Regions from separate parts of the Streptomyces sp. NPDC023157 genome, predicted to be linked through region 4. Evidence: riboswitches for the same ligand, from Rfam matches in the RefSeq annotation. Region 4 holds a riboswitch; each other region holds the start of a gene.
What was found. A riboswitch is a leader RNA that binds a small molecule or an ion and turns the genes downstream of it on or off. The one in region 4 is predicted to bind cyclic di-AMP.
Positions count from the first base shown of each region.

Region 1: another riboswitch for cyclic di-AMP. It lies ahead of ACZ3ZE_RS26785 (LysM peptidoglycan-binding domain-containing protein); the one in region 4 lies ahead of ACZ3ZE_RS09450 (M23 family metallopeptidase).
Region 2: another riboswitch for cyclic di-AMP. It lies ahead of ACZ3ZE_RS33575 (transglycosylase family protein); the one in region 4 lies ahead of ACZ3ZE_RS09450 (M23 family metallopeptidase).
Region 3: another riboswitch for cyclic di-AMP. It lies ahead of ACZ3ZE_RS14415 (C40 family peptidase); the one in region 4 lies ahead of ACZ3ZE_RS09450 (M23 family metallopeptidase).

Region 1 covers NZ_JBVHIL010000008.1:31,494-39,275, reverse strand. The annotation lists gene ACZ3ZE_RS26790 (oxidoreductase) at 1-630, opposite strand, end outside; gene ACZ3ZE_RS26785 (LysM peptidoglycan-binding domain-containing protein) at 741-1,658, opposite strand; cyclic di-AMP (ydaO/yuaA leader) riboswitch at 1,663-1,817, opposite strand; gene ACZ3ZE_RS26780 (pyridoxamine 5'-phosphate oxidase family protein) at 2,089-2,892, opposite strand; gene ACZ3ZE_RS26775 (globin domain-containing protein) at 2,889-4,205, opposite strand; gene ACZ3ZE_RS26770 (SpoIIE family protein phosphatase) at 4,500-6,593, shown strand; gene ACZ3ZE_RS26765 (SpoIIE family protein phosphatase) at 6,590-7,782, shown strand, end outside.
Region 2 covers NZ_JBVHIL010000011.1:149,744-157,525, forward strand. The annotation lists gene ACZ3ZE_RS33570 (transglycosylase family protein) at 21-971, shown strand; cyclic di-AMP (ydaO/yuaA leader) riboswitch at 1,229-1,403, shown strand; gene ACZ3ZE_RS33575 (transglycosylase family protein) at 1,407-2,153, shown strand; gene eno (phosphopyruvate hydratase) at 2,420-3,706, shown strand; gene ACZ3ZE_RS33585 (FtsB family cell division protein) at 3,872-4,342, shown strand; gene ACZ3ZE_RS33590 (DUF501 domain-containing protein) at 4,361-4,900, shown strand; gene ACZ3ZE_RS33595 (Ppx/GppA phosphatase family protein) at 4,897-5,817, shown strand; gene ACZ3ZE_RS33600 (NAD(P)/FAD-dependent oxidoreductase) at 6,198-7,583, shown strand.
Region 3 covers NZ_JBVHIL010000003.1:767,197-774,978, forward strand. The annotation lists gene ACZ3ZE_RS14405 (ATP-dependent Clp protease proteolytic subunit) at 40-666, shown strand; gene ACZ3ZE_RS14410 (hypothetical protein) at 674-979, shown strand; cyclic di-AMP (ydaO/yuaA leader) riboswitch at 1,320-1,494, shown strand; gene ACZ3ZE_RS14415 (C40 family peptidase) at 1,498-1,974, shown strand; gene ACZ3ZE_RS14420 (ATP-binding protein) at 2,162-2,593, opposite strand; gene ACZ3ZE_RS14425 (8-amino-7-oxononanoate synthase) at 2,761-3,981, opposite strand; gene bioB (biotin synthase BioB) at 4,124-5,350, shown strand; gene ACZ3ZE_RS14435 (adenosylmethionine--8-amino-7-oxononanoate transaminase) at 5,343-6,623, shown strand; gene bioD (dethiobiotin synthase) at 6,668-7,408, shown strand; gene ACZ3ZE_RS14445 (VOC family protein) at 7,428-7,772, shown strand.
Region 4 covers NZ_JBVHIL010000002.1:855,216-862,997, reverse strand. The annotation lists gene ACZ3ZE_RS09465 (helix-turn-helix domain-containing protein) at 1-101, shown strand, start outside; gene ACZ3ZE_RS09460 (DUF6126 family protein) at 139-288, shown strand; gene ACZ3ZE_RS09455 (tyrosine-protein phosphatase) at 308-1,105, opposite strand; cyclic di-AMP (ydaO/yuaA leader) riboswitch at 1,479-1,634, shown strand; gene ACZ3ZE_RS09450 (M23 family metallopeptidase) at 1,637-2,611, shown strand; gene ACZ3ZE_RS09445 (SGNH/GDSL hydrolase family protein) at 2,800-3,594, shown strand; gene ACZ3ZE_RS09440 (STM4011 family radical SAM protein) at 3,591-4,460, opposite strand; gene ACZ3ZE_RS09435 (STM4012 family radical SAM protein) at 4,472-5,815, opposite strand; gene ACZ3ZE_RS09430 (STM4013/SEN3800 family hydrolase) at 5,812-6,639, opposite strand; gene ACZ3ZE_RS09425 (STM4014 family protein) at 6,657-7,782, opposite strand, start outside; gene ACZ3ZE_RS09420 (STM4015 family protein) at 7,781-7,782, opposite strand, start outside.

The DNA of each region.
Region 1 (7,782 bases), on a different contig from region 4:
GGCGTAGCCGGGGTGGGCGGCGGCCGCGACGATCCCGGAGCCGGCGGCGGCCAGGCGGCGGGAGAGTTCGTGGACGAAGAGGAGGTTGGCCGTCTTGGAGCGCCCGTAGGCGATCCACCGCCGGTAGCGGCGTTCGGCGTTGAGGTCGGTGTGGTCCAGGTCGGCCAGCGCGTGGAAGCCGCTGGAGAGACTGACGATCCGGGCGCCCGGGGTGCGCAGCAGCAGCGGCATGAGCAGGCCGGTGAGCGCGAAGTGGCCGAGGTGGTTCACGCCGAACTGGGTCTCGAAGCCGTCGGCGGTGCGGCCGTGCGGCAGGGCCATCACGCCCGCGTTGTTGACGAGCAGGTCGAGCCGTTGGTCGCGCTCGGCGTGGGCGGCGGCGAAGGTGCGTACGGAGGCGAGGTCGCCGAGGTCGAGCGGCGCGAACTCGGCCGACGCCCGCGGGACTTCGTCGCGCAGCCGGGACAGGGCCGCCTCGCCGCGGGTGCGGCTGCGGCAGGCGAGGAGGACGTGTGCACCGGCGCGGGCCAGCTCGCGGGCGGTGACGTATCCGATGCCGCTGTTGGCTCCGGTGACCACCGCTGTCCGCCCTCCCTGGGAGGGGATGTTCCGCGCGTTCCAGCCCGTCATCTCCGGGCGCTCCTTCCGGCCGTGGTGTCCCCATGCTGCCGCTACCGGGGGTAACGCCATCATAGGGACACCTTCGGCGGACGCCTCGGCCGGGCGGCCGCGCGGTCCCGTCAGTAGGCGCTGTTGACGTTGTCGATGGAGCCGTAGCGGGCGGCCGCGTAGTTGCAGGCGGCGGTGATGTTGGCGACCGGGTCGTAGAGGTCGAAGGCCGTGCCGGCGACGTGGTAGGCCTGGAAGGTGGGTTCGATCACCTGGAGCAGGCCCTTGGACGGGGTGCCGGCGAGGGCGTTGGAGTCCCAGTTGTTGATGGCCAGCGGGTTGCCCGAGGACTCGCGCATGACGTTGCGGTAGATGCCGTCGTAGCTGCCCGGGATGCCGTTCTTGGCCATGATGGAGAGCGACTCGCGGATCCAGCCGTCCAGGTCGTTCGTGTACGAGACGGCCGAGGTCGCCGACGAGACGGCGGGCGCCTGGGCCGCGGCCCGTGCCACGGCGGGCGACACGGCGAACGCCTGGCGCGCGACCGCCGGACGCGCGGCGGCGGTGCCGCTCGCGGCACCCGAACGCGCCACCGCCGGACGCTCCGCGCTCTCGGCGGCCTGGGTGCTCTGGGCGTTCCGCGTGTCGATGGCGAGTCGCAGGCCAGGGCGGATGAGGCCCGGGTCCGCGCCGACGGCGGCGCGGTTGTCGCGGTAGATCGTCTTCCAGCCGCCGCTCACGTGGTGCTTCCGGGCGATTTTCGAGAGCGAGTCGCCGGCGACCACGGAATAGCGCACGAGACCGTTCGCCTTCACCGTCCGAGCCGCCGCCTTTTCGATTGCGACGGACGTGACGGACCCGACGGACGTGACGGACCCGACGGACGCGACGGACTGGACCGTCTGCGGCGCCCGCGGGGTCTCGGCCGCCGCGCCGGTGGCCCCGGCGAGCGGCAGGGCGAGTGCGGCGCTGCCGGCGAGGCCGGCTACGGCCAGTCCGCGGGCGAGCGGGGTGTTCTTGGGGCGGCGGTGCTTCCCGTGTCCACGCATGGCGATTTCCTCTCCTTCGCCTGCGAGGTGAGCTGTCGGGTTCGGGCAGGAGCTGCCCGGCCGCGCGGCGCGCGGCTTCACCCCGAGCCGCCCCGGAGACCGGGACGGCGGCGAACCTGGGTCCCCCGCTCCTGCCGTACGAGTGGGTGAGTGCGGTACCCGGGCGGCGGCAGGATTCGGCGTTCCGTCCGGATGACGGGTGACCGTAGGCGAAGGCGAACAGCGAGAACAAGGGCCTGATTCGCAAAAGCAAGCAGATCTTTTATGGGTCGGAAAAGGATCAATCGGCGTGCCGTGATCCTTTTCTCCAACTGGTTCCCGGGGGTTCGCGCATGACGCCGCGACAGCATTCCGGCGGAATGTCCGACCGTGACTCAGATCACCGGCCCGCACTTAATCGGACATGTCCGGATCCGATTGATTTGAGAGCTTAGGGAATCCGGCTTTCGGTGCCCCTGCGGAACCAGCCGCTGAACCCCTCGGACGGGTGGCGTCGCCGCTCCGCCCGCTCCAGCGCCCGCTCGGCCTCCGCCCGCCAGGTCTCCGCGCCCGCGCGGGGCGGCGGCAGGAACGGTCCCCGCTCCGGCGCGTCCGCGGCGGCGCCGAAGAAGTCGCCACCCTTGCGCCGGACGTCGTCGGTGCCCCACGCCCGGCCGGGACCGTGCCGCGGCACCTTCTGGAGGTGCGGGATGTGCTTGGCGCAGTGGATGTACGCCTCCTCCACGGTGATCTCCACCCAGCTCAGGGCGCGCCGCCCCGGCACCGGGTCGACCGTGAGTCCGGGGTGGTCGGCCCGCATCACGTCGTCGGCCACGACCCGGGCCGTGCCGTTCACGTGGAGTCCGACGCGGTCCCGGAGGAAGTCGACCATCAGGAGGCCGACGTGCGGGTTCTCCTCGATGTTGCCGAGGCTGGCCTGGACGCCGTTCCCCCGGTACTCGGGGTAGGCGAGCCGCAGCTCGTCCAGGACGTGGAGGAAGCCGGCCGGTCCCGCCCGGAAGGTGTTGTCGCAGGCGCCGTGCCGGTCGGCGGTGGCCAGGAAGAACATCTCCTGGCGGGCCACGAACTCCCGCATCCGGGGGTTGAGCCGGTCGAGGACCTGCTCGGCGTAGAACCGGTCGGCGCGCTCGGTGGTGCCCGTACGCCGCTGGACCAGGTGCTCGCCGTCGCTGCCCGGGCGGATGGTGCGCGGCGGCGTCGCCGAGCGCGGACCGGTGTGCTCGAAGGTGCTCAATTCCTCGTCCCGACCAGTTCTTCGATGGAGTCGTGCCGTATGCGGTGGGTGGGGATGCCGATGCCCACGAGGGTGTCGACACCGCGACGGATCATGCCGGGCGGGCCGGAGAGGTACGCCTCGTACGTGTGCCACGGACCGAACTCGCGGACGGCTCCGGGAAGGCCGCCGGACAGGGCTCCGCCGGCCCCGTCGTCCACGACGGGGCGCACGGAGAGCCAGGGGTGCGACTGCTGGAGCCGCAGCATGGTCTCGATGTCGTACAGGTCCTCATTGCTGCGGGCGCCGTAGAACACGTCGACGGAGCGGCGCCGGCCGTGCTGGGCCACGTCCTCGACCAGCGCCTTGATCGGGGCGATGCCCGTACCGCCGCCGAGGCACAGCAGCCCGTTGTCGGTGTGGTGGTCGACGGTCATCGAGCCGGTGGGGCCGCCGAGCCGCAGGACGTCCCCGGGCCGGGCCCGGTGCACGAGCGCGTTCGAGACCCAGCCCGCGGGCACGGCCTTCACATGGAAGGAGAGCAGCCCGTCGGAGCGGGGCGCGGAGGCGAAGGAGTAGTGCCGCCAGACCCGCGGCCACCAGGGCGTCTCCAGGGCGGTGTACTGCCCGGCACGGAAGGGGTACGGCTGGTCGGGGCGGACCGTGACGACGGCGACGTCGGGCGTGCGCGGCTCGTGGGCCACGACCTCCGCCTGCCACCAGGCGGGGGCGCGGAGCTCGTCCTGGGCCGCCGCGTCGATCATGATCTGGGAGAGGGTGGTGTACGCGCCCACCCAGGCAGCCTCGGTCCGCGGGCCCCAGCTGTGCGGGGCGTGCTGGGCGAGGGCGCCGATCAGGCACTCGCCGACGGCCGGGTAGTGCTCGGGCCGCGTGCCGTACTTACGGTGGCCGCGGCCGAGCCCGGTCAGGTACGCGGTGAGGGTGGCGGTGTCCTCGGCGTGCGTGGCGGCCGTGAGCAGCGCCCTGAAAAGGCGGTCGCGCTGGGTGTCCATGGCCGCCGGGAAGAGGGCCCGCAGCTCGGGGTGGCGGAGGAAGAGCAGGGCGTAGAAGTACGAGGTGACCTTGTCCGCGATCGGTTCGATCTCGGCCATCGTGCGGCGCAGGAGCGCGGCGTCGGACGCGTCGTCCGGCGCGGGCGTCGCGGTGGGCCGCCCGCCCGGGCTTGGCCCGAACCAGCCCCCTTGCCGCCCGTCAGCACCAGCTTCCATCGTTCTGCCTCGCCTCGAACGTCGTTGGTCGGTCTTCGCCCACGGAGCCCCGTGTGCCCCTTTTCCCCTCTCCACCACGGAATTTCCCGAGACGAATCGACGCATGAACGGGCCCGACCATACCTGTCGTCCGCTCTCCGTCCAGCGACGCGCCTCTACCTCCACAATTTCCCTGTTCTGCCAGGTCAAGGCCGTGTTACTGGCGAGTCAGGCAATTCGCGGACCGACTCCGGCAGCAATCTGTTCGGAATTTCCCGACGGAACACTCACGGACCTGTCAGCACTCCTCCACATTTCCCGACGCCCGTCTTCATGTCGTGCACGGCTTTCACGACTGGCGGTCCGCTTCCGGGGCGGGATGATGGAGGGGCTGCGGGGTGGAGGAGGGACACGGTCTGGATGAGCGCAGCGGCCTTCCCTGCCGTCCCGGACCCGGCGGACGGCGATCTCGCCATGGAGCCGGGCGGTCTCCTCGACGTGCTCGGGGTCGCCGCCGTGGTCCTGGACGAGCACGGACGGATCGTCCTGTGGAGCCCGCAGGCGGAGGTGGTCTTCGGCTACCCGACGGCCGAGGCCCTCGGCCGGCCCGCCGTCACGCTGCTGGTGGAGGAGCACCGGAGGGACCTGGTGCAGTCGCTGTTCGCCCGCGTGATGGCGGGCGCCGGGCCCTGGGCCGGGGTCTTCCCCGTACGGCACAAGGACGGCCGCACGATCCTGGTGGAGTTCCGTAACACCCGCGTCCAGGACGAGCGGGGGCGGCCGTACGCGCTCGGGCTCGCCTCCGACCGGGCCACGGTCCGGGGCGTGGAGCAGAACCTGTCGCTCTCCTCGCTCCTGGTCACCCACTCCCCGCTCGGCCTGGCCGTGCTGGATCACGACCTCCGCTTCGTCCTGGTGAACCCCGCGCTGGAACGGATCGACGGCCTCGCCGCCGAGGCCCACCAGGGGCGCACGGTCCGGGAGGCGGTGCCGTCGCCGGACGCGGAGGCCCTGGAGACGGCACTCCGCGAGGTCCTGGAGACAGGGCGGCCGGTCCTCGCCCGGAGCATGCGGGGAGTGGCCGGGCCCGACGGCACCGAGCGGGTGTGGACGGTCTCGCTCTACCGGCTGCAGACGCCCGAGCGACGGATCATGGGGGTCGCCGTCGCGGTCAGGGACGTCACCGACCAGCACCAGGCGGCCAGGACGGCCGCCCGGGCCCGCCGCCGGCTCGCGGTGATCGCGGACGCCTCCGAGCGGGTGGGCACCACGCTCGACCTGGACCTCACCGCCCACGAGCTGGCGGACCTCGTGGTGCCGGAGTTCGCCGACATCGCCGCCGTCGACGTCCTGGAGTCCATCCTGACCGGCCCGCACGCCGGGCCCGCCCGGACCTCGGGCCCGGCGGTGTTCCGGGCGCTCGCGGTGAAGGCCGCGTACACCACCCCGGCGCAGGAGGCCGCCGACCCCGTCGGCGAGCCCGCCCGGTACGGCGCCGAGCGGCTGGTCACCCAGTGCGCCCGCACCGGCCGCCCGGTCCTCGTGCGGCACGTCACCGACGGCGACCTGCCCCGGATCGCCCGCGGCGAGGCCGCCGCCGCGCTGCTGCGGCTCGCGGGCATCCACTCGTACCTCGCCGTCCCGCTGCGCGCCCGCGGCGTGGTCCTCGGGGTGCTGGACCTGAAGCGGGCCCGCAACTCCGTGCCGTTCGACGAGGACGACGTCCTGCTCGCCGGGGAGCTGGCGGCCCGCGCGGCGGTCGCCATCGACAACGCCCGCTGGTACCGGCATCAGAGCCAGGCCGCCCTGGCCCTCCAGCGGCACCTGCTGCCACACGGGCCGCCCCGGCTCAACGGGCTCGACGTCGCGTACCGCTACCAGCCCGCCTCCGAGTCGGTCGAGGTCGGCGGCGACTGGTTCGACGCGATCCCGCTGCCCGACGGCAAGACCGCGCTGGTGGTGGGCGACGTGATGGGCAGCGGCATCAACGCGGCCGCGACCATGGGGCAGTTCCGCACCGCCGCCCGCACCCTCGCCGCGCTCGGGCTCGCGCCGGCCGTGGTCCTGGAGCACCTGGACCGCACCGCCGCCGAACTCGACGACGCGATGGCCACCTGCGTGTGCGCCGTGTACGACCCGTACAGCGGGAGCTGCCGGATCGCGAACGCCGGCCACCCGCCGCCCGTCCACGTCACCGCCGGGCGGGCGCCCCGCCTGCTGGACCTGCCCGCGGGCGCGCCCCTGGGCGTCGGCGGCGTCCCCTTCGAGACCCGGGAGATCCCGTTCGTGGCGGGCGACGACCTGGTCCTGTACACCGACGGCCTCGTCGAGACCCGGGACCAGGACATCGACGTACGGCTGGCCGCCCTCACCGACCTCCTGGACCGCGCCCCGCTCCCCCTGGAGCAGACCTGCGACCTGCTGCTCGGCGCGCTGCGCGGGGCCGACGACCACGACGACGTGGCGCTGCTGATCGCCCGGGCCCGGCAGCCGCACGGAGAGGGGGCCCCGTGAACGACGCGCGCCCGCCGGACGACGGCCTGCCGCCCTTCACCGAGGACAGCGCCGCCGCCCTGCTCGACGGCCGGGGCCGGATCGACGGCTGGACGCCGGAGGCCGGGTCCCTGATCGGCCGGTCCGCCACCGACGTCGTCGGGCACTCCGCCCGCGCGCTCCTCGCCGACCCCTCGGCCTGGCCGGCGCTGGCCGCCGCGTACCGGGCGGGCGTCCGGCGCGGCGACGCGGTCCTGCGGACCAGCCGGGGCGCGGAACTGCCGGTGGTCTTCCAGGCGTTCGACCTCGCCGGGAACGGCGGTCCGGCCGGGTGCCTGGTGCTGGCCACCCCGAGGGCCCGGGCCGTCCGCAAGCACCAGGACCGGGCCTTCGTCCGGGAGCTGTTCCTCCAGGACCGGGTGGGGCTCGCCGTGTTCGACCCGGGACTGCGGCTGCTGCGGACCAACACCCACCTCCTGCCGTACACGGGCGTGCCGCCCGACCTGCGGGGGCGGCGCCTCGGCGACTTCCTGTGGCCCGGGGACGCGGACGCCATCGAGGAGAAGCTGCGCGGGGTGCTGCGCACCGGCAAGCCGCTGCTCGGGGTCGAGGAGGTCCTGCGCACGCTCGACGACCCGCGCGGCGGCGTCGTCATCTCCATCTCGGCGTTCCGGCTCCTGTCCCCCGACGGGCAGGTCCTCGGACTGACCGCGCTGTTCACCGACATGACCGAACTGCGCCGGTCGGCCGAACGCCTCGCGCTGCTGCACCGCGCCACCGCGTCCGTCGGGCGTTCCCTGTCGGTCACCGACACCGGCCGGGAACTGGCCGCCGCGCTGGTGCCCGGCCTGGGGGACCTGGCCGTCGTGGAGATCGCCGACGGCGTGGCCCACGGCGAGGAACCGGTGCCCGACCGCGAGGGCCGCCTGCTGCTGCGCCGGACCGCGGTGGCGGGACGCCTGCCGGACGCGGCCGGGGACGGCGGGAGCGGCGCGGCGAGCGGAGCGGCCGGCCACCCCGGGAGCGGAACCACGACCGGAACCACCAGCCGCCCCGGGAGCGGCACGGACGCCGGACCCGCCGGGCCCTTCGACAGCGGGCCGGAAGCCGGCCCCGCCGCAAGCCGCGCGAACCCCGGGCCGTCCCCCGGCACCGGGACACCCGCCGACCCCGTCCCCCTCCTCCCCGCCGACGTCGTCCTGGCCGCCGT
Region 2 (7,782 bases), on a different contig from region 4:
CGGGCGTCACCGGCTCGGCCATGGCCCTGCCGTTGCTCGCCACCGGCTCCGCCTCCGCGGCGGACGCCCCGACCTGGGACCGGGTCGCCGAATGCGAGTCGGGCGGCGCGTGGAGCGCCAACTTCGGCAACGGGCTCTACGGCGGTCTCCAGTTCACCCAGGAGAGCTGGGAGCGGCACGGCGGCCTGGCGTACGCGCCGAGCGCCGACCTCGCCAGCCGCGCGCAGCAGATCACCATCGCCGACAGGGCACTCGCCGCGGGCGACACCCAGTGGGCCACCTGCGCGCCGATCGCCGGCCTGACGAACGACGGCAGGAAGCCCGCGGTCTCCCCGGGGTCCGCCGTCAAGCCCAAGGCGTCCACGGGCCCGGTCGCCGAGTCCAACCGGACCGACGGCCGCCCGGCCGGCCCCGGGGCGACCACCACGACCCCGGCCACCCCGGCCGCGCCCGTGACCCCGACGGCCCCGTCGGGCGGCGCCACGACCGCGCCCGCGACCCCGGCCGGCCCCGACGGCTCCGCGACACCGGGCACGCCGGTCACGCCCGGCACGCCGGACACCTCGGGCGCGCCCGGTATGCCCGGTACGCCCGGTACGACGGATCCGGCCTCCCCCGGTACGGGCAAGCACCGCGGTGACGCCGCGTCGGAGGATTCGGGCAACTCAGACACCACGCCCGAATCCGGGCGGCACGCGGCCCCGGGTGACGGGTCGACGGGTGACGTGACCGACGGTAAGGGCTCGGCGGAGAGCGCGGTCGCCGGGGAGAAGGCGGACAACTCGGGCAAGGCTGACGAATACACCGTCAAGCCGGGTGACAGTCTGTCGGACATTGCACAGCAGAACGCGCTGCCCGGCGGCTGGGCCGCCCTCTATGACGCCAACAAGAAGACGGTCGGCACCGACCCGGACCTCATCATCCCTGGTCAGAGCCTTGAGTTGAAGGCCGAACCCGTCGCGGCGCCGTAGTGGTTCGTAGCTGAATGTCCGTTATGAGTAAGTGAGACATGGGTCTCTCTTGCCGAACTGGCGTGTCACGTCCGCAAAGTTTGCTCGTGTCGCCCCTCACCTGCGCAAACGCCCCTCTCGGGGGAGCAAGTAGGGGCGATATTTCCGGGTTGATGGTCTTTGAACTTCCCCCGGGTCTATGTCTACGGTCATGACCGCTCGCCACCGCGGGCCCCGTCGCCGGTACGCCGAATCCTGCCGCCGGCCGACGGGAAGTCGTCGCGCAAGCGCCGAAGGCAGGAGCGGGGGACCCAAGGTAAGTGCCGGCCCCGGCCGTTGAGACAGACGGCCGACGATCGGCTTGGGGTGAAGCCGCGTGCAAGGACACGCGGCCGGACAACTCATCAGGTCCGAACCCGACAGCTCACCTCGTAGGCGTCGGTGAGGAGAATTCCCATGCTGTTTTCCGGTAACAAGGGCAAACACCGCCGTCCCTCCAAGGCCACCCGCGTCGCCACGCTCGTCGGCGTCACCGGTGTCGCCGTCGCCGCCCCGCTGATGGCCGCGGGCACCGCCTCGGCCGCCACCACCTCCGAGTGGGACGCCGTCGCCGCGTGCGAGTCCGGCGGCAACTGGTCCATCAACACCGGCAACGGCTACTACGGCGGCCTGCAGTTCTCGGCCTCCACCTGGGCCGCGTACGGCGGCACCGCCTACGCCGCGACCGCCAACCAGGCGTCGAAGTCGCAGCAGATCGCCATCGCCGAGAAGGTCCTGGCCGGCCAGGGCAAGGGCGCGTGGCCGAGCTGTGGCGTGGGCCTCTCCAACGCCGCTTACGACGGCGGCTCCGCCTCGTCGAGCTCCTCCAGCTCGTCGAGCTCCAGCTCCTCGTCCTCGTCGTCGTCCTCCTCCTCCTCCTCGTCGAAGCGCTCCACCGAGCAGCCGACGACCCGCAGCGAGCAGCGCCAGGCGCCGAAGACCACGTCGAAGAAGAACGTCTCCAAGAAGACGGTCACCACTCCGACCGGCAAGAAGGTGAAGAAGGGCGACGGCGAGTACAAGGTCGTCGCCGGCGACACCCTCAGCAAGATCGCCCAGGCGCACGGCGTCAAGGGCGGCTGGGCCAAGCTGTTCGAGCTGAACAAGGACGTCGTCGACAACGCCGACCTGATCTACCCGGGCCAGCAGCTCCACCTCAAGTGAGCCTGACGACCCACCCGCGGTGACCACCCCGGTCCGGAGCGCCCTTCCCCCGTGCGCTCCGGACCGGGGTTTCCCCGTTCAGGCCCCTACTGATCAGTAGTAATGGGTCTTTCGTCCTCAGATGCGTGCCCTTGGGTCCTTTTTCGTCCCAGGGGGCGGGCGTCCGGCTGGCCGGAGCCCCGGAGCCGGTTAGGCTCTTGTCGCAAGGCGAACGAGACCTTGCCGCATGCGTCACAACCAGCGTCACATCCCAGAAGGAGATGCTCGTGCCGTCCATCGACGTCGTCGTAGCCCGGGAAATCCTGGACTCCCGAGGCAACCCCACGGTCGAGGTCGAGGTCGGCCTCGACGACGGCAGCACCGGTCGTGCTGCCGTGCCGTCCGGTGCCTCCACCGGTGCGTTCGAGGCCCTTGAGCTCCGCGACGGTGACCCCAACCGTTACCAGGGCAAGGGTGTCGAGAAGGCCGTCCTCGCGGTCATCGAGCAGATCGGCCCGGAGCTCGTCGGCTACGACGCCACCGAGCAGCGTCTGATCGACCAGGCGATGTTCGACCTGGACGCCACCCCGGACAAGTCCTCGCTCGGCGCCAACGCCATCCTCGGCGTCTCCCTCGCCGTCGCGCACGCCGCCTCCGAGGCCTCGGACCTGCCGCTCTTCCGCTACCTCGGCGGCCCGAACGCGCACCTGCTGCCCGTTCCGATGATGAACATCCTGAACGGCGGCTCGCACGCCGACTCCAACGTGGACATCCAGGAGTTCATGATCGCGCCGATCGGCGCGGAGTCCTTCTCCGAGGCCCTGCGCTGGGGCACCGAGGTCTACCACACCCTCAAGAAGGTCCTGAAGGACAAGGGTCTGTCCACCGGCCTCGGCGACGAGGGCGGCTTCGCCCCGAACCTGGACTCCAACCGCGCCGCGCTCGACCTCATCCTCGAGGCCATCAAGCAGGCCGGCTACGTCCCGGGCAAGGACATCGCGCTCGCGCTCGACTGCGCCGCCTCCGAGTTCTACAAGGACGGCAAGTACGAGTTCGAGGGCAAGTCCCGCTCGGCCGCCGAGATGACCGAGTACTACGAGGAGCTCGTCTCCGCGTACCCGCTGGTCTCCATCGAGGACCCGCTGTTCGAGGACGACTGGGCCGGCTGGAAGGTCATCACCGACAAGCTGGGCGCCAAGGTGCAGCTGGTCGGCGACGACCTGTTCGTCACCAACCCGGAGCGCCTCGCCCGCGGCATCGAGGAGGGCTCCGCGAACGCCCTCCTGGTCAAGGTCAACCAGATCGGCTCGCTGACCGAGACCCTGGACGCCGTCGAGCTGGCCCAGCGCAGCGGCTTCAAGTGCATGATGTCGCACCGCTCCGGCGAGACCGAGGACGTCACCATCGCCGACCTGGCCGTCGCCACCAACTGCGGCCAGATCAAGACCGGCGCCCCGGCCCGCTCCGAGCGCGTCGCCAAGTACAACCAGCTGCTGCGCATCGAGGAGATCCTCGACGACGCCGCGGTCTACGCCGGCCGCAGCGCCTTCCCGCGGTTTCGCACCGCGAACTAAGTAAGAGGGGCAAGGGCTGACACCTGCTCTGATCCGGGCTTTGCATCCGGAGAATTGAATAGGGAGCAAAGGCGTAGCGAAGCGAAGCGTCCCCGCACTCGGTCCCGTACCGTGTGCGGGGACGTGCGTGTGAAGAGGGCCGGCGGTAAAGGGGAGGCGTACGACATGGCCGTGAAGGACCGGGACCGGTTCTCGACCGCGACCCGGATCAGGCTGCTCGGCGAGCAGACCGCCGCCCGTGTCTACCGCTCCCAGACCCGCCGCCAGGCCCGCCGCTCCCGCCTCACCGGCCGCGCGGCCTTCCTCGCGCTGGTCGTCTGCTCGCTCGTGGTGGCGCTCGCCTACCCGATGCGGCAGTACGTCTCCCAGCAGGGCGAGATCGCCGACCAGCAGCGCAAGTCCGCCGAGGCCGCCCAGCGGGTCGAGGAACTGCGGGACGAGAAGGCCCGCCTCCAGGACCCCGCCTATGTGCGCCGGCTCGCCCGCGAGCACCTGCACTACCTGATGCCCGGCGAGACCGGCTTCACCGTGAACGACCCGGACGCGGAGCACCGGCCCCGCGCCGACCAGGGCGCGACGGACCGCCCCTGGTACGACAACCTGTGGGACGGCGTGGACAGCGCCGACCGCCACTGACCAACCCCAGGATCCACCATGGAAACGCCTCCTCCGCAGACCGAACGCACCGAGCCGACCGACGTGGACATCGCGGCGTTCGAGGCCCAGCTCGGCCGGCCGCCCCGCGGCCTGCGTGCCATCGCGCACCGCTGCCCGTGCGGCAACCCGGACGTCGTCGAGACCGCGCCCCGGCTCCCCGACGGCACCCCGTTCCCCACGACCTACTACCTGACCTGCCCCCGGGCGGCCTCGGCCATCGGCACCCTGGAGGCCAACGGGGTCATGAAGGAGATGCAGGCCCGGCTCGCCACCGACCCGGAGCTCGCCGCCGCCTACCGGGCCGCGCACGAGGACTACCTCGCGCGCCGCGACGCCATCGAGGTCCTGGAGGGCTTCCCGAGCGCCGGCGGCATGCCGGACCGGGTCAAGTGCCTGCACGTGCTCGTCGGCCACTCGCTGGTCGCCGGCCCGGGCGTGAACCCGTTCGGCGACGAGGCCCTCGCCATGCTGCCCGAGTGGTGGGCGAAGGGCCCGTGCGTGACGCCGTGCGCCGACACGAAGGAGTCCGCCGAGTGACCCGGGTCGCCGGAATCGACTGCGGTACCAACTCCATCCGCCTCCTCGTCGCCGACGTGCACCCGGAGACGGGCGAGCTGATCGAGCTCGACCGGCGGATGACGATCGTCCGGCTCGGCCAGGGCGTCGACCGGACCGGCCGGCTCGCGCCCGAGGCGCTGGAGCGGACCTTCGCGGCCTGCCGCGAGTACGCGGCCGTCATCGAGGAGTTCGGGGTGGGCGCCGACCGGCTGCGCTTCGTCGCCACCTCCGCCTCCCGCGACGCCGAGAACCGCGCCGACTTCGTGAACGGGGTCATGGCGATCCTGGGCGTCGAGCCCGAGGTCATCACCGGCGACCAGGAGGCCGAGTTCTCCTTCACCGGCGCCACCGGCGAGCTGCACGGCGCCGACCGGCGCCTGGTGGTGGACATCGGCGGCGGCTCCACCGAGTTCGTCGTCGGCAACCGGCACGTCGAGGCGGCCCGCTCGGTCGACATCGGCTGCGTCCGCCTCACCGAGCGGCACGTGCGGCACGACCCGCCGGCCGCCGAGGAGATCGCCGCGATCCGCGCCGACGTGCGGGCCGCGCTCGACCTGGCCGCCGAGACCGTGCCGATCGGCGAGGCCGAGACCCTGGTCGGCCTGGCCGGCTCGGTGACCACCGTCGCCGCCGTCGCGCTCGGGCTCCCGGAGTACGACTCCACGAAGATCCACCACGCCCGGATCTCCCGTGCCCAGGTCGACGAGGTGGTGGCCCGGCTGCTCGCCTCCACCCACGACGAGCGGGCCGCGATCCCCGTCATCCACCCCGGCCGGGTCGACGTGATCGTCGCCGGGGCCCTGGTCCTCGCCGAGATCATGGAGCGCACCGGAGCCGCCGAAGTGGTCGTCAGCGAGCACGACATCCTCGATGGGATCGCGCTATCCGTCGCATAGCGGGTGCCTATGAGGCCTGACAGGGGCCCCTGGACACCGCTCCGTCGGAAAAGTTCGTGAAGTTCTTCACAAGAGAAAGGGCCCTGATGGCGCCCGAGGAGGGCCTTTGGTCCCTTCGAGGGGGTTCTCAGGGCCCTTTCGCAGGTGCGGAGGCCACTTCGCTCGATGTTTCCTTCGTGTGAACGCACCCCGTGGTTCCGTGTTGCGTCACGCTCTTCGGGCCAGTTCACAGGGGGTGAACAACGTCCACGGGTACCCCCTGGTTCCTTTGCAGGACCATGACCTGGGTCACGTGGGCGGCGGAGTGTAGCAGAGGACCTCCACAACCTTGTGAAGGGGCGCACGAGCACCCCCCCTGGGAGGGGTGGATACTCGGATGCATGAGCACCACGGAGCGTCCCAGGATCCTCGTAGTAGGCGGCGGGTACGTAGGCCTGTACGCAGCTCGGCGCATCCTCAAGAAGATGCGCTACGCGGAGGCGACCGTCACGGTCGTCGACCCGCGGTCGTACATGACCTACCAGCCCTTCCTCCCCGAAGCCGCCGCCGGCAGCATCTCGCCGCGCCACGTCGTCGTCCCGCTGCGACGCGTCGTGCGCGGAGCCGAGGTGCTCACCGGCCGGGTCACCACCATCGACCAGGACCGCAAGGTCGCCACGATCTCGCCGCTCGTCGGCGAGGCGTACGAGCTGCCGTTCGACTACCTGGTCATTGCGATGGGTGCCGTCTCCCGCACCTTCCCGATCCCCGGCCTCGCCGAGCAGGGCATCGGCATGAAGGGCATCGAGGAGGCCATCGGCCTGCGCAACCACGTCCTCGAGCAGCTCGACAAGGCTGACTCGACGACCGATGAGGAGGTCCGCCGCAAGGCGCTGACCTTCGTCTTCGTGGGCGGCGGCTTCGCCGGCGCGGAGACCATCGGCGAGGTCGAGGACATGGCCCGCGACGCGGCGAAGTACTACCAGAACGTGAAGCGCGAGGACATGCGCTTCATCCTGGTCGACGCCGCCGACAAGATCCTTCCCGAGGTCGGCCCGAAGCTGGGCCAGTACGGCAAGGAGCACCTCGAGAGCCGCGGCATCGAGATCTACCTCCAGACCTCGATGGACTCCTGCGTCGACGGCCACGTCGTGCTGAAGAACGGCCTTGAGGTCGACTCCAGCACGATCGTGTGGACCGCCGGTGTGAAGCCGAACCCGGCGCTCTCCCGCTTCGGTCTGCCGCTCGGCCCCCGCGGCCACGTGGACTGCAACGAGAAGCTCCAGGTCAACGGTCTCGACTACGTGTGGGCCGCGGGCGACAACGCCCAGGTCCCGGACCTGGCCGCGATCAAGGCCGGCGTCCCGGCCGAGCGCGCCTGGTGCCCGCCGAACGCCCAGCACGCGCTGCGCCAGGCCAAGGTCCTCGGCGACAACGTGGTCTCCGGCATGCGGGGCTTCCCGCAGAAGGAGTACGCGCACGCCAACAAGGGTGCCGTCGCGGGTCTCGGCCTGCACAAGGGCGTCGCGATGATCGTCATGGGCAAGATGAAGATCAAGCTCAAGGGCCGTCTCGCCTGGTACATGCACCGTGGCTACCACGGCATGGCGATGCCGACCTGGAACCGCAAGATCCGCATCTTCGCCGACTGGACCCTGGGCATGTTCCTCAAGCGTGAGGTCGTCTCCCTGGGTGCCATGGAGACCCCGCGCGAGGAGTTCTACGAGGCGGCGAAGCCCGCCCCGGCGCCGGCCGCCCCGGCGCAGGAGAAGGCCAAGGCCTCGTAACCTCCCCGGCAAGACCCGAGAAGGGCCGTCCGCCATCCGTGGTGCGGACGGCCCTTTCGCGTGCGCGGGTGGACCACGAAAGCGCCCCCGCGCACCGCCCTTCGCGTGTTTTTCCGGACTCGTTGCCCTCGAACGGGAGTGGAACACCTACCGACGGTGTTCCCTTGGTGACAGGCATTTCTGGGGCACGAGATCACGG
Region 3 (7,782 bases), on a different contig from region 4:
GTACGTCCTGTACATTTTTTACAGACAGAGGAGTACGCCATGCCCCACGCCCGCCATGTCCTTCCCGAGTTCACCGAGCGCACCTCCTACGGCAGCCGCACGCTCGACCCCTACTCGAAGCTGCTGGAGGGCCGGATCGTCTTCCTCGGCACGCCGGTCGACGAGACCTCGGCCAACGACGTCATCGCCCAGTTCCTGCACCTCGACTACGCGGCCCCCGGCCAGGCGGTCTCCCTCTACATCAACTCCCCCGGCGGCTCGGTCAGCGCCATGACCGCGATCCACGACACGATGCGGACGCTCTCCTGCGAGGTGGGGACCACCTGCCTCGGCCAGGCCGTCGGCCCCGCCGCCGTCCTGCTCGCCGCCGGCGCCCCGGGACGCCGGCTGGCGCTGCCGGGGGCCCGGATCGTCCTCCAGCAGCCCGCCCTGGACGAACCGTTGCGCGGACAGCCCAGCGATCTGGACCTCCACGCGCGGGAATTGCTGCGCCAGCGCGACCTGGTCGTCGCCCTCCTCGCCGAGAACACCGGACAGAGCCGCGAGCGGACCACCGCCGACCTCGACCGGACCACCGTGCTCGACGCGCCGGCCGCCCGCGCCTACGGCCTGGTGGACCACGTGGTGCAGAGCCGGGGCCACTCCGCCGGCGCCGGGGAGCGGTGAGCCCGCCATGGTCCCGGAGCTGCCGCCGCTCCCCGCCCTGACGCGCGCCGAGGGCGACCTCGTCGACACCTATCTGGAGGTCGTCGACCTCCTCGGCAGGATCAATCCATCCAGATCCACGCATACCTATGGGGCACTTCGCGCGGCTCAGGCGCTGGTGGGGCGCGCGACGGCCCTCCGTGACGCCCTGACACTCATGCATATGCGGGGCGAGAGCGAGGTCCACGCCGACACATTGGCGCGCGCGTTACGGGTGTTGGACGGGGAGCGACGGGCCGGCCGGGTCACCGTCCCCGAGGAGCCAGCGAGTTGACACTCCCGCGTGTCGTGTCGAGGGCCGCCCGGGGCACGGGAACCGCAGAAACCCTCCTCCGTTCGGCGTAGTCGCCGCATCGATATGTAGCTCAGGCAAGTTGCGCAACAGGAGTACACATCTGGCCGAATCGGGCGTTCCGTCGCAGGTGCGGGGCTCATCGGCCACCCTCCCGACGATCGAGAAACCTGACTGTCCACCCGTATGGATCAGTCGTGAGGAGCCTCACATATCGCCGTTTCAGCTCGGATTTCGCCCTGGATGTGGGTCAAGATCCTCGACGACGACAAGCCCCCGCCACCCACGGCGGGGCGGTCCGGGCGGACGCCGAGTCCTGCCGCTGTCCCGGACGTCTGGTCGACAGGAGTGGATCGGCAGGAGTGGAGGACCCGAGCAGTACGGGGCGTTCGCGCAGTGTGCGGACGTTCCTTGGGGTGAAGCCGCAGCCGCGGCCGGGCATCTTCGCCTGCCCGAACCCGACAGGTCATCCTTCACAGGCGGCTGACGAAGGGTTGCGCATGACTGCGCAGATGCATGTCCCGTCCCTGCTGTCCCGGGCCGGAGCCGTCTCGGCTCTCACCCTCGCCGCCGTCGGCGGCACGCTGCTCGCCCCAGGAGCGGCGCCGGAGGCCCAGGCAGCGACGTCCTACGCCGACAAGGCCTTGAACGTCGCCGCCTCGAAGAAGGGATCGCCGTACAGGTACGGAGCCTCGGGACCCGGCCGTTTCGACTGCTCGGGCCTCACGCTCTACTCGTACAAGAAGGCGGGCAAGACGCTGCCCCGCACCGCGCAGCAGCAGTACAACAAGACCCGGCACATCTCGGCGGCCGGCCGGCAGAAGGGGGACCTGGTCTTCTTCCATTCCGGCGGAAGGGTGTACCACGTCGGAATCTACGCGGGTAACAACAAGATCTGGCACTCGCCGAAGACCGGCTCATGGGTGAAGCTGGACAAGATCTGGAGCTCCAAGGTCCTCTACGGCCGCGTCCGCTGACGGGCGGACCCCGCCGTACCCGCGCATCGGTCTGATCAGCCGACGCGCCGCACGCGGTGCGTGACCCCGTACGAGGAACGCGCCGCGAGCATGCGCGTGGACCGCGTACACGCGGAACGCGCCGCACGACGGTGCGGGAGGAGCGCCCGGTGGCGCCGCCGGCCCCTCCTCCCGCCCGGCACTCTCCCTACGCGGCGTGCGCCGCCGGCCAGGGCAGCCTGATCCAGACCGTCTTGCCGCCCTCCCGCGTGGGTGTCACCGTGAGCCGCCCGCCCGCCTCGGCGGCCAGATAGCGGATGATCACCATGCCGCGCCCGTTGTCCTGCTGCACCGCGGCGGGCAGCCGCCGCGGCCAGCGCGGATGACTGTCGGTCACCCCGATGCGCAACTGCTCGTCGCGCTCCAGGCGGACGTCGACCGTGAAGGTCGGCGACTGGCCGAAGGTGTGCTGCACGGCGTTGGTCGCCAGCTCGGAGACGATCAGCCGCACCGTGTCCGCGATGTCGTCCGCGTCGTCGAGCCCCCAGGACCCGAGGACCTCGGCGACGTACCGCCGGGCGGCCGACACCGACGCGGGATCACTCGGCAGCGTGACGGTTGCTTCCTGCTGATCTGCCATGGCGACGCTGTCCCTTTCCCACCGGGCCCGGCCCCGGATTGCGCTGCGCGCCACACTGCCACCGATCGTGCCGCGCTGGGTGGCGATCGACCAAGATATGCGGATATCTGTCGCTCGATGCGGTGAACGCCGCGACGGGCGACCGGACAGGCGTGCGTGACCCGCGGTCAGACCGCGTCCCGCCCCGCGTCCACCGCCCCGGCCGGTGCCGTCCGCAGGATCGTCCCGACGGCCCGCTCGATCTGCCCGTCCGTGAGGTCCGCGCGCGCGGTCAGCCGCAGCCGCGAGATGCCGTCCGGAACCGACGGCGGCCGGAAGCAGCCCACCCCGAGACCCAGTTCCCGGCAGTCCGCGGCCCACCGCAGCGCCTCCTGCGGCCCCGGGGCACGCACCGACACCACGGCCGCGTCCGGGCGGGCCGCGGTCAGCCCCGCCCCGGTGAGCAGCGTGTACAGGCTCGTCGCCACGCCGCGGGCGCGGGCGGCGAGCCCCGGCTCGGCGGCGATCAGCCGCAGGCTCGCGAGGGCGCCGCCCGCGGCGGCCGGGGCGAGCCCGGTGTCGAAGATGAAGGTACGGGCCGCGTTGACCAGGTGCTCGATGACCCGGGCCGGTCCGAGGACCGCGCCGCCCTGGCTGCCGAGGGACTTGGAGAGGGTGAGGGTGGCGACGACGTCCGGGTCGCCCGCGAGCCCCGCCTCGTGGAGCGCGCCGCGCCCGCCCTCGCCCAGGACGCCGAAGCCGTGGGCGTCGTCGACGACCAGGCCCGCGCCGTGCGCCCGGCAGGCCGCGGCCAGCTCGGCGAGCGGCGCCCGGTCGCCGTCCACGGAGAAGACGGAGTCGCTGACGGCGAGCGCCGGGCGCCCCGGGTGGGCGCCCAGGGTCTTGGCGACGGCCTCGGGGTCGGCGTGCGGGACCACGGCCGTCTCGGCGCGCGCCAGGCGGCAGCCGTCCACGATCGACGCGTGGTTGCCGGCGTCGGAGACGATCAGCCCGTCCCGGACGGAGAGCGCGGTCAGCGCGGCCAGGTTCGCGGTGTAGCCGGAGGAGAAGACGAGGGCGGCCTCGAAGCCGCTGAACTCGGCGAGTTCGCGCTCCAGGCGCGCGTGCAGCCGGGTGGAGCCGGTGACGAGGCGTGAGCCGGTGGCGCCCGCGCCCCAGCGGCGGGCCGCGTCGGCCGCCGCCTCGGTGATCTCCGGCCGCCGGGTCAGCCCCAGGTAGTCGTTGCCCGCCAGGTCGAGCAGTTCGGACTCGGCGGCCCGGGGGCGCAGCGTACGGACCAGCCCCGCCCGCTCCCGCTGCCGTGCCGCGGTGTCCGTCCAGGCGAAGGCGGCCGTGCGCGGGTCCCGTCCCGCGCTCGGGTCCTGCGGGTCCTCGGCGTACGACGGCATGGCGGATCCTTTTGTAGGCAGCGCACAGACCCTAACGGTCGCGGGCCGAGGTCAGGGTGTGGCCATACACACACCTCAAACGGGGTCGTTTGTTCAGTTCCTCCTTGGCCGAGGGGCGTGCGGTACGCCAGGATCAGCGCTTATGGACCTGCTGAACACGCTGGTGGACAAGGGGCTGCGGCGCGAGTCGCCGAGCCGTGAAGAAGCGCTCGCCGTACTGGCGACCTCCGACGACGACCTGCTGGATGTGGTGGCCGCCGCGGGCAAGGTGCGCCGACAGTGGTTCGGGCGGCGGGTGAAGCTCAACTATCTGGTCAATCTGAAGTCCGGCCTGTGCCCCGAGGACTGCTCGTACTGTTCGCAGCGGCTCGGCTCCACGGCGGGGATCCTCAAGTACACGTGGCTGAAGCCCGACGAGGCCTCCGCGGCGGCCGCCGCCGGAGTCGCGGGCGGCGCGAAGCGGGTCTGCCTGGTGGCGAGCGGACGCGGCCCGACGGACCGTGACGTCGAGCGGGTCGGCAGGACCATCGAGGCCATCAAGGAGGAAAACGAGGGCGTGGAGGTCTGCGCCTGCCTCGGACTGCTCTCGGACGGCCAGGCGGAGCGGCTGCGGGAGGCCGGCGCCGACGCGTACAACCACAACCTGAACACGTCCGAGGCGACGTACGGGGAGATCACCTCCACCCACACCTACGCGGACCGCGTGGACACCGTGCAGAAGGCGCACGCGGCGGGCCTGTCCGCCTGCTCGGGCCTCATCGCGGGCATGGGCGAGAGCGACGAGGACCTGGTCGACGTGGTGTTCGCGCTGCGCGAGCTCGACTCGGACTCGGTGCCGGTCAACTTCCTCATCCCCTTCGAGGGCACCCCGCTCGCCAAGGAGTGGAACCTCACCCCGCAGCGCTGCCTGCGCATCCTCGCGATGGTCCGGTTCGTCTGCCCGGACGTCGAGGTACGGATCGCGGGCGGCCGCGAGGTCCATCTGCGCTCGATGCAGCCGCTGGCGCTGAACATCGCCAACTCGATCTTCCTCGGCGACTACCTGACCAGCGAGGGCCAGGCCGGCCAGGCCGACCTCGACATGATCGCGGACGCCGGCTTCGAGGTGGAGGGCGCGGGCACGACGACGCTCCCCGCGCACCGCGCGGACGCGGTGGCGGCCGCTGCCGCCGCGGCGGGCGGCGGATGCGGGTCGCACGCGGAGGCGGCCGGCGGCGGCTGCGGGTCGCACGGCTCGGCCGGTGGCGGCTGCGGTCCGTGCGGCGGCGCGGCGGCCGAGGAGGCGGCCCCGGCCGTCTCCGAGGCCAGGACCGACCTGGTGGCGGTGCGCCGCCGGGGTGCCGGTACGGACCTCGCGCCGAATGCGTAACGACGAACTGCTGGCCCTGGACCGGGCGCACGTCTGGCACCCGTACGGCCCCATGCCGGGCCGCGCGGAGCCGCTGGTCGTGGACTCCGCGTCCGGGGTACGGCTCCGGCTCGCCGAACCGGCCGAGGGCCAGGACGAGTTGATCGACGGCATGTCGTCCTGGTGGTCGGCCATCCACGGCTACAACCACCCCGTCCTGAACGAGGCGGTGCGCGGCCAGCTCGACCGGATGAGCCACGTCATGTTCGGCGGGCTCACCCACGAGCCCGCCGTCCGGCTCGCCGCACGCCTCGTGGAGATCACGCCCGAGCCCCTGCGGCACGTCTTCCTCAGCGACTCCGGCTCGGTCTCCGTCGAGGTCGCGGCCAAGATGTGCCTCCAGTACTGGCGCTCCGTCGGCCGCCCCGGCAAGCAGCGGCTGCTCACCTGGCGCGGCGGCTACCACGGCGACACCTGGCAGCCCATGTCGGTGTGCGACCCGCAGGGCGGGATGCACGAGCTGTGGTCCGGCGTCCTGCAGCGGCAGGTGTTCGTCGACGCGCCGCCGGCCACGTACGAGGAGTCGTACGCGGATCTCCTCCGCGAGGCGATCGGGCGGCACGCGGACGAACTGGCCGCGGTGATCGTGGAGCCGGTGGTGCAGGGTGCGGGCGGCATGCGCTTCCACTCCCCCGCGTACCTGCGGGTGCTGCGGGAGGCCTGCGACGAGCACGGTGTCCTCCTCGTCCTCGACGAGATCGCGACCGGGTTCGGGCGGACGGGGGCCTTGTTCGCCGCCGACCACGCCGGGGTCTCGCCGGACGTCATGTGCGTCGGCAAGGCGCTGACCGGCGGCTATCTGTCGATGGCCGCGACGCTCTGCACGAGCCGGGTCGCCGAGGGCATCTCGCGCGGCGAGGTCCCCGTGCTGGCCCACGGCCCCACCTTCATGGGCAACCCGCTGGCCTCGGCCGTCGCCCTCGCCTCGATCGACCTGCTCCTCTCCCAGGACTGGCAGGTCGAGGTGAAACGCGTCGAGGCGGGCCTCCGCGCGGGCCTCGCGGACGCGGCCGGCATCCCGGGCGTACGGGACGTCCGCGTCCTCGGCGCGATCGGCGTCGTCCAGCTCGACCACGAGGTCGACATGGCGGCGGCGACGCGGGCGGCGGTCCGGGCGGGCGTGTGGCTCCGGCCCTTCCGCGACCTGATCTACACGATGCCGCCGTTCGTGACGAGCGACGAGGACGTGTCCCGCATCGCGCACGCGGTACGCGAAGCGGCGCGAGCGGGCTGACCAGCCCGAGCCCCCGCATCCGGACCACCCCCGAAAGGACCCCCATGACCGTCATCGTCGTCACCGGCACCGGCACCGAGATCGGCAAGACCATCGTCACCGCCGCCCTCGCCGCCACCGCTCATGCCTCCGGCCGCTCCGTCGCCGTGCTGAAGCCCGCTCAGACGGGCGTCGGGAAGGGCGAGGCGGGGGACGTGGACGAAGTGGGCCGGTTGGCGGGGGCGGTGGTGGGGGCGGAACTCGCGCGCTTCCCCGAGCCGTTGGCGCCGAACACGGCGGCGCGCCGCGCGGGGATGGCGCCGGTCACCCCGGCGGAGGTCGCGGAGGCGGCCAGGAAGCTGGCGGAGGAGCACGACCTGGTCCTGGTGGAGGGCGCCGGCGGTCTCCTCGTCCGCTTCGACGAGCAGGGCGGGACGCTCGCCGACGCGGCCCGCCTGCTCGACGCGCCGGTGCTCGTCGTCGCCCCGGCGGGGCTCGGCACCCTCAACTCCGTGGCGCTGACCGGGGAGGCGCTCCGGGCGCGCGGGATCGAGCAGTTGGGCGTGGTGGTCGGCAGCTGGCCCGAGGCGCCGGACCTGGCGGCGCGGTGCAATCTGGCGGACCTGCCGCGGGTGGCGGACGCGCCGCTGCTCGGCGCGGTTCCCGCGGGCGCCGGCGCCCTCGACGCGGCGGAGTTCCGGGCGGCGGCGCCCGGTTGGCTGGCCGCCGCGCTGGGCGGGCGCTGGGACGCGGAGGGGTTCACCGCGCGGTTCGCCGAGCCGTTCACGGCGGCGCCGGAGGCCTGAGCTCCGTACGCTGGCCCGCATGCGTGCTCATGTTCAGGAGATCGTGTTCGACTGTGCCGACCCGGCCGCTCTCGCCCGGTTCTGGTCGGCCCTCCTCGGCGGGGCTCCGGTGGACCGGAGCCCGGACTGGTCGTACGTCGATCCGCCGGGGTTCGTGCGGATCGCGTTCCAGCGGGTGCCGGAGGGCAAGGCGGTGAAGAACCGCCTGCACCTGGACGTGGAGGTGGCCGACCCGGTGGCGGCGGCCGACGAGGTGCTGCCGTGGGGCGCGCGCCGCTCGGGCGGTCCGGTGACGGACGAGCAGGGCACGTTCCAGGTGATGCGCGACCCGGAGGGGAACGAGTTCTGCTTCGTGACGGGCTGAGGCACGGCTG
Region 4 (7,782 bases):
CCGCCACCCGCGCCGGGGCCGAGCTGCTCTTCGTCCACACCCTGATGCAGAGTCCCGTCGCCGAGCTGTGCCTCGGCGACGGAACCCCGCACCGGCGCTGACCACCCCCGAGTCTTCCCGACCGTGGAAAGGACCGACATGTCCCAGAACTCCGTACCGGACACCGGCGAAGAGCGCGGCAACGGCAAGTTCCCCAAGGGGCTGGTGCTCCGCCTCTTCGCCTACCTGATCGCCGGGCACCTCTTCGCCGGCTTCCTCTACCTGCTGTTCGCGATGGGCGGCAAGTGACCGGGAGGGGGTGTGGGCGCTACGCCCCGACGAGCAGCCGCTCGCGCAGCCGCTCCCGGGTCTCCGGGGCGAGCCGCAGCCCCTCCGCCAGGTAGGCCTCGACCGAGCCCCAGGTCTCCTCGATGGTCGCGAACGCGGCCCGCAGATACTCCACCCGCGCGTCGAAGAGCGGGCTCAGCAGCTCCATCACCTCGGGCGACATGGCGTCCTCGGCGGTGGAGCTGCGCTGCACCTTGTAGCGGCGGTGCGGCTCGTTCGACTTCACGTAGTCCGCCTCGATCGCCTCGCGCTCGACGCCGAGGGCGAGCAGCGTGATCGCGATGGACAGACCGGCGCGGTCCTTGCCGGCGGCACAGTGCATCAGGGCCGGGACGCTCTCCTCGGCCATCGCGTGCAGGACGCGGCTGTGCTCGGCCGTCCGCTCCACGATCATCTTCCGGTACGAGTCGGACATCCGGGCCGCGGCCTTGCCGTCGCCCAGGATCCCGCGCAGCTGCGTCAGGTCGCCCGAACGCACCAGCTTCCAGAACTCCTTGCCGTCGGCCGGGTCGTTGAGCGGTATGTTCACGTTCCGCACGCCGGGCAGCTCCACGTCCGCCCCCTCCATGCGCCGGTCGGCCTCGTTGCGGAAGTCGAAGACGGTGTGCAGGGCGAGGGTGGCGAGAAACGTCGCGTCCTCCGGCGTGGCGTGCGCCAGGTGACCGCTGCGGAAGAGGCGTCCGGCGCGCACGCTCCGTCCGTCCACCGTCGGCAGTCCGCCGAGGTCGCGGAAGTTGCGTACGCCGGTCAGCTCGGGCTCGGTCGTCGTCTGCGTCACGGATGCTCCTGGTCTCGAGATCGGTTCCTGAGGCAATCATCCAGGTGAGAGGCCCCGACCGCACCCCCTCGGGCTGGAATGAGCATTCTGTCCGAATTGAACCCTTAGGGGTAACGCGCCCTGATACCGGGGGAGATGGGATTCGGTGCGTGAGCAGCGTCATAGACGTGACGGACCGTGCCTGATCGTCTTTTCCAAATTCCCTTCCGGAAAGGGAAATCGAGGGACCGTCATCCACGGAGGGTGACCGCAATTCCGGCCGGAAATCGCACCTGAGTCACTGTCGGGAAATCGGTGGCTTGTTCACGCCCACCCGCCTCGTCTAGCGTCGCGCTCAATCCGGACGGACCGCCTAATCCTGCCGCCGCCCGGAATCCGCACACCACCCGTACAAGGCAGGAGCGGGGGACCCAGGTAGTACGCCGATCCCTCGAAGAAGGACGGCTCGGGGTGAAGTCGCGCGCAACGCGACCGGACATCTCCAGTCCGAACCCGACAGCTCACCTCGCAGGCGACGGAGAGGAAATCGCCATGCCCGCGAAGGGTAAGCACCGCCGTCCCAAGGTCAACCCGATCACCCGCGGGTTCGTCGCCGCCGGTACCGGTGGCGCCGTCGTCGTCCTGCCGCTCATCGGCGCGACCGGCGCGCACGCCGCCGAGCAGGCCGCCCCGACCGCGAAGGCCCCGCAGGCCGTCGCCGCCGCGGCCCCCGCCCAGGCCCCGGCCGCCGCGCCCGCCGCCGCCCCGAGGGCGTACACCGTCGTCCGCGGCGACTACCTGTCCAAGATCGCCGGCGAGCACCACCTGGCCGGCGGCTGGCAGAAGCTCTACCGCGACAACCGCCAGGTCGTCGGCGAGGACCCCTCGCTGATCCTCCCCGGCATGAAGCTCACCCTCGGCGCCAAGAGCACCGCCAAGGCCCACGCGCCGAAGGCGACCGCCCCCGAGCGCGGCGCGCAGAGCACCGGCGACGACACGCGCGCCTCCCGCGGCAGCGAGCGCTCCTCGGCCGCCGCCACCTCGACGGCTTCCTCCTCGTCCGCCTCGTCGGCCTCGTCCTCCTCTTCGTCGTCCTCCTCGGCCGGCCAGACCTCCTCCTCCGGCTGGGTCACCCCCATCGCCGGCGGCGCCGTCTCCACCCCGTACCGGGCCTCCGGCTCGATGTGGTCCTCCGGCTACCACACCGGTGTCGACTTCATCGCCTCCACCGGCACCACCGTCCGCGCGGTCGGACCCGGCACCGTCTACTCGGCCGGCTGGGGCGGCGCGTACGGCAACCAGGTCGTCATCCAGCACGCCGACGGCACCTTCTCGCAGTACGGGCACCTCTCCTCGCTCTCCGTCTCCGCCGGCCAGACGGTCAGCGGCGGCCAGCAGATCGGCCTGTCCGGCGCGACCGGCAACGTCACCGGACCGCACCTGCACTTCGAGATGCGCACCGGGCCGGAGTACGGCTCCGACATCGACCCGCTGGCCGTCCTGCGCCAGCACGGCGTCAGCATCTGACGCGTCTGAGACATCTGGGGCATCTGTCCCATAGAACTCACCGGTTCACCCCGGAGGCCCGGCACCCCTGTGCCGGGCCTCCGGCGTATTCCGGCTTGGTGGAATCTTTATCGGTGGCATATGTCACCTGTCGTCAACCCCTCCTTACGGTCGCGTAGGTCACATCCATAAGGGAAAGATGTGCTCCCGTGGCAGACGATTCGAGAACAAGAGACAAGAACGCATTCGGGTCGTACGCGGCGATCGGTGACAGCTTCACGGAGGGCGTCGGCGACCCCGGCCCCGACGGGACGTACGTCGGATGGGCGGACCGGTTCGCGGTCCTGCTCGCCGACCAGCTGCCGGAGAACGACGCCTTCCGCTACGCCAACCTGGCGGTGCGGGGGCGCCTTCTCGACCAGATCGTCGCGGAACAGGTCCCCCGGGCGAAGGAACTCGCCCCCGACCTGGTGACCTTCTGCGCCGGCGGCAACGACATCATCCGCCCCGGGACCGACCCCGACGACGTGGCCGAGCGCTTCGAGCGCGCGGTCGCCGACCTGACCTCCGCCGTGGGCACCGTCATGGTGACGACCGGCTTCGACACGCGCGACGTGCCCGTCCTGAAGCACCTGCGCGGGAAGATCGCCACCTACACCGCCCACGTCCGGGCCATCGCCGACCGCTACGACTGCCCGGTGCTCGACCTGTGGTCGCTGAAGTCGGTCCAGGACCGGCGCGCCTGGGACGACGACCGGCTCCACCTGTCGGCCGAGGGGCACACCCGGGTCGCGCTGCGCGCCGCCCAGGTCCTCGGCCTTCCGGTGCCGGCCGACCCGGACCAGGCCTGGCCGCCGCAGCCCCCGCGCGGCACCCTGGAGGTCCGCAAGGACGACATCCACTGGGCGAAGGAGTACCTGGTCCCGTGGATCGGGCGCCGGCTGCGCGGCGAGAGCTCCGGGGACCACGTCGAGGCCAAGCGCCCCGACCTCATGCCTCTCTAGGAGACGTCCGAGGGGGACACGGGGAGGCCGGCCGGTATCCGCTCCAGGACGCCGCCGGCGAACACGTCGTACAGCGGCAGCGTCTCCAGGTGGACGTAGCCGATGTGACAGTCGCAGACGGCGAGCGGACAGGGCCGCGGGCGCAGCGCGGCCCGGTACGAGCCGTCGTAGAGGTTGCCCAGCTCGGCCTTGACGAAGTGGCAGCGCCGCACCGTCCCGTCGCCGTCCACCGAGACGACGGACTCGCCGGTGCGGCACGGCAGCCCGGCCGAGCGGTGTGGATGCCGGCTGTACGGGAAGAGAGGGTCGAGGACCGTCCAGTCCTCGGCCTCCTCGTCGGTGTAGCTGTGGCCCTCGGCCGCGTTCACCCACAGATAGACGCCGGCCGGCAGCTCGGCGCGCAGCCGGCGCGCGGCGGCCAGGTGCTCCGGCAGGCCGACGATCCCCACGCTGAAGCGGATGCCGCGCCCCGCGAGCGCGTGGCACTTGCCGAGGAACCGCTCGTACGGCGTCTGGCCCGGGTGGTACGTGCACCACAGGGCCACCGTGTCCGGGTCGGCCTCGTCCAGCCACTCCGTACGGCAGCTCAGATTGGTCTGGATCGCCACCCGCTCCACGTGCGGCAGCCGGGACAGCTCGACCAGCGTGCGGCGGTACCAGGACCGCACCAGGCCCTCGCCCCACGGGGTGAACAGGACGCGCAGCCGGTCGTCCCGCCGCTCCGCCGCCCAGCCGGCGAAGCGCTCCAGGGCGGCCCGGTCGGCCGTCAGCGCCGCACGGCTGTCGCGGCGCTTGGCGAACGGGCAGTACGGGCAGTCGTAGTCGCAGGAGGCCAGCGGGCCCCGGTACAGCAGGGTCAGATCCATGCCGGGCCCCGCTACTTCGCCTCGTACGCGGCCATCGCCGCCCGCACCGCCGGGGAGAACAGCTCGGGGCCGAGCCCGTCCGAGTGCGCGAGGCCCTCCGGGGAGAGCCGGAGCAGCCCGTCGGGCGCGTCCCCGTCCAGCCAGCCCAGCTCCTCGAAGCGGGCCAGCTCGGCCGGGAAGTCCGCGAAGGGCGAGGCGCCGAAGCGGGCCGTGTAGTCGGCCGTCGGCATGCCCTCGGCCTGGAGCAGCGACTGCAGCAGATGGCGGCGGCGGGCCTCGTCCGGGTCGGTCGGGCGGCCCACCTCGGCCCGGGAGAAGTCCGCCGTCCCCGTGTACGTGTCGATGATCGAGCGGATCTCGCGCATCCCGACCGCGTAGTCGAAGGAGTAGTGCAGCCGCGAGGTGTAGGAGCGGGCGCCGCAGCCCAGGCCGATCATGCCGTCGGTCTGGCAGGCGTGGTCGTCGGGGCCGAGCGCGGGCGCGTCCGCGCGCCGGAACATGCGCATCGACACCTGCCGGTACCCCCGGGCGAGGAGATGGTCCCGGCCGTGCCGGTAGAGCCGCAGCCGCTGCTCGTCCCACTCCCGGTCGGCGTCCTGCCCGCCGGTCTGCCGGCCGAGGCCGGTGAGCGGGCGGACGTACAGCGGGTAGAGGTACAGCTCCTCGGGCCGCCACTGGAGCGCGGCGTCGAGCGACCGGCGCCAGGACGCCTCGGTCTGGCCGTCGATGCCGTAGATGAGGTCGATGTTGAGGACTGGGACGCCGGTGTCCCGGATGCGTCCGAGGGCGGCCTCGACGTCGGCGCGGCGCTGCGGGCGCACGGCGGCCCGGGCCTCCTCCTCGACGAAGCTCTGCACGCCGATGCTCAGCCGGGTCGCGCCCCGCTCGGCGAGGATCGCGAGCCGGTCGGCGGTCGCCGTGGCCGGGGAGGTCTCCACGGACAGCGGCACCGCCCGCAGGTCGGCGCCCATCCGCCGCTCGGCGATGTCGCAGAGCCGCTCCAGCTCGGCGGCGGACAGATAGGTGGGCGTGCCGCCGCCGAACGCGGCCGTGGCGAACCGCACCGGCGCCGCGTCCCCCAGCGCCTCGCGCACCGCCACGGCCTGCCGGTCCAGCGCGTCGAGGTAGCGGGTCGTCAGCTCGTCGGGGGCGCCGATCCGGGTGAAGAGGTTGCAGAAGCCGCAGCGGACCTCGCAGAAGGGTATGTGGGCGTAGAGGGAGAGCGCGTCCTTCGGCTCGTCCGCCCAGAGCACGTCGAGCGGGGGCCGCTCCGGGAGCGGGCGGTACGCGGTCTTGTGCGGGTAGGCGTAGACGTAGCTGCGGTACGGACGCGGCGTCTCGGTCGTGCGGGTCATGCGGCGTTCTCCATGCTGTCCGGGCCAGGCAGGACGAAGTGTGCATACGGCACATTCCATACGCTCTCATGGCCGAGCCGGTGCCCGGTGAAGCCGTCGTCCCCGTACGCGGTGCCGTGGTCCGAGCAGACGACGGCGAAGCAGTCCCGGCGGCTGCTCATGGCCGCGAACAGGCGCCCGATGTGCCGGTCGACGTACTCCAGGGCGGCGGCGTGGGTGGCCCGGGAGTCACCGGCCTCCCGGGTCGCGCCCGGCCGGTGGAACCAGTTGGGCTGGTGCAGGGCGGACACGTTCACGAAGAGGAAGAGGCGCCGGTCGCGGGGGAGGGCGGCGACGACCTCCTCGGCGCGCTCCACCTGGGACTCGAACGAGGTCGGCGAGGCGACCCCGAACGAGGGCTCCCAGTGGCTCTCCTGGAACAGGCCGGGCAGCACCGTGCCCAGCGGTGGCCGCTTGTTGAAGAAGCCGACCCCGCCCACGCACACGGTCCGGTACCCCTCGTGCGCCAGCGCCGACACCAGGTCGGGCGTCTCGTGGAAGACATACGTGCCGTCGGCGGTGGTCTCGCTGCCGGCGAAGGACGCGGCGAAGAGCCTCGGGTGCGGCCCGGGTGAGGCCGGGGTGGGCAGGAAACCGGCGAAGATCGCCTGGTGGGAGGCGTAGGTGAAGCTGCCGGGCGCGTGCCGGAGCTCCCAGGCGCCGCCGGGCAGGTGGCGGGCCAGGTTCGGGATGCGGCCCTCGGCGGCGAGCTCGGCGGCCACGTCGTACCGCAGGGTGTCCAGGGTGACGAGGAGCAGGTCGTGGCTGCCGACGATCCGGTTCATGTCCAGCGCGGGCGGGGTCACGGCGTGCTCGTTCCTGTCGGTCGGGGGGTGCGGAGGTAGGCGGCGAGCTGCGCCGCGTAGGTGTCCAGGCCCTCGGCCCCGCTCCCCGGCAGACCGGTGAGGCCGGGCAGCAGATCGCCGAAGGCGTTGACCTCGCCCACCGCGAAGCGGCGCCAGCCGGTGGCGGGCAGCAGGTCGACGCCCACGCAGCGGGTGCCGGGGAAGGCCGCGGCGGCCCGCTCGCACACGTCCAGGGCGTCGGCGAACCGCCCGCCCGCGGCGCCGATCGCGGCCCGCGCCGCGTCCAAATCGCCCCGGGCGCCGCCCAGATGCAGATTGGTCATCGGGGAGCGGCTGGTGCGCACGACGGCGTGGGTGGCCCGGCCGTCGACGCACACCACCCGCAGGTCGGCCGAGCGTCCGCCGAGCGAGGCCTTGGGCAGCCAGCGCTCGACGTGCAGACCGTCCGGGGCGAGCGCGTCCACGAGGGCCGCGACCTCGCGCTCGGTCGTGTAGCGGCGCACCCGCAGCGAGTTGTGCAGCCGCCCGTCCGCGTGCAGCTCGACCGAGGTGGTGGCCTGCGTCCGGCCCGAGGCGGACGTCTCCAGGGCGAGCACCCCGGAGGCGGAGGAGCCGTGCGCCGGTTTCACGAAGACCCGGCGCATCCCCCGAACGGCCGTCAGCGCGCGCACGTCGTCCCAGCCCCGTACGGGCGGGGCGGCCGGGCCCGAGGTCGGCGCGTGCGGGACGGGCACCCCGGCCGCGAGGAGCCGGCCGTGCCCGAGCCGCTTGTCGAAGAGGACGGCCAGCTCGTCCGGGTCGCCGAGCAGGACGGCGCCGGCCGTCCGCGCTTCGGCGGCGAGCCCGTGCACCGCCGCCGTGAAGCGCGCGTACCAGCGGCCGGTGCCCTCGACGCGGGTCGGCTCCGGCACGTCCCGCAGCAGCCGGTCGACCTCCGGCTCCTCGCCGGGGGAGTCGAGCCGCACCAGCTCCCCGGGGTGGAAGCGGGCCCCGCCCCGCAGCACGTCGAGCCACGGCACGACCCGCGGCCGGGGCAGCCCGGCGGCGAGCGCCGCGTCCTGGAAGAGCCGCACACGGCGGCCCTCCGGGTTGCCGACGACGGCGAGGGGCGGGGCGCCGCTC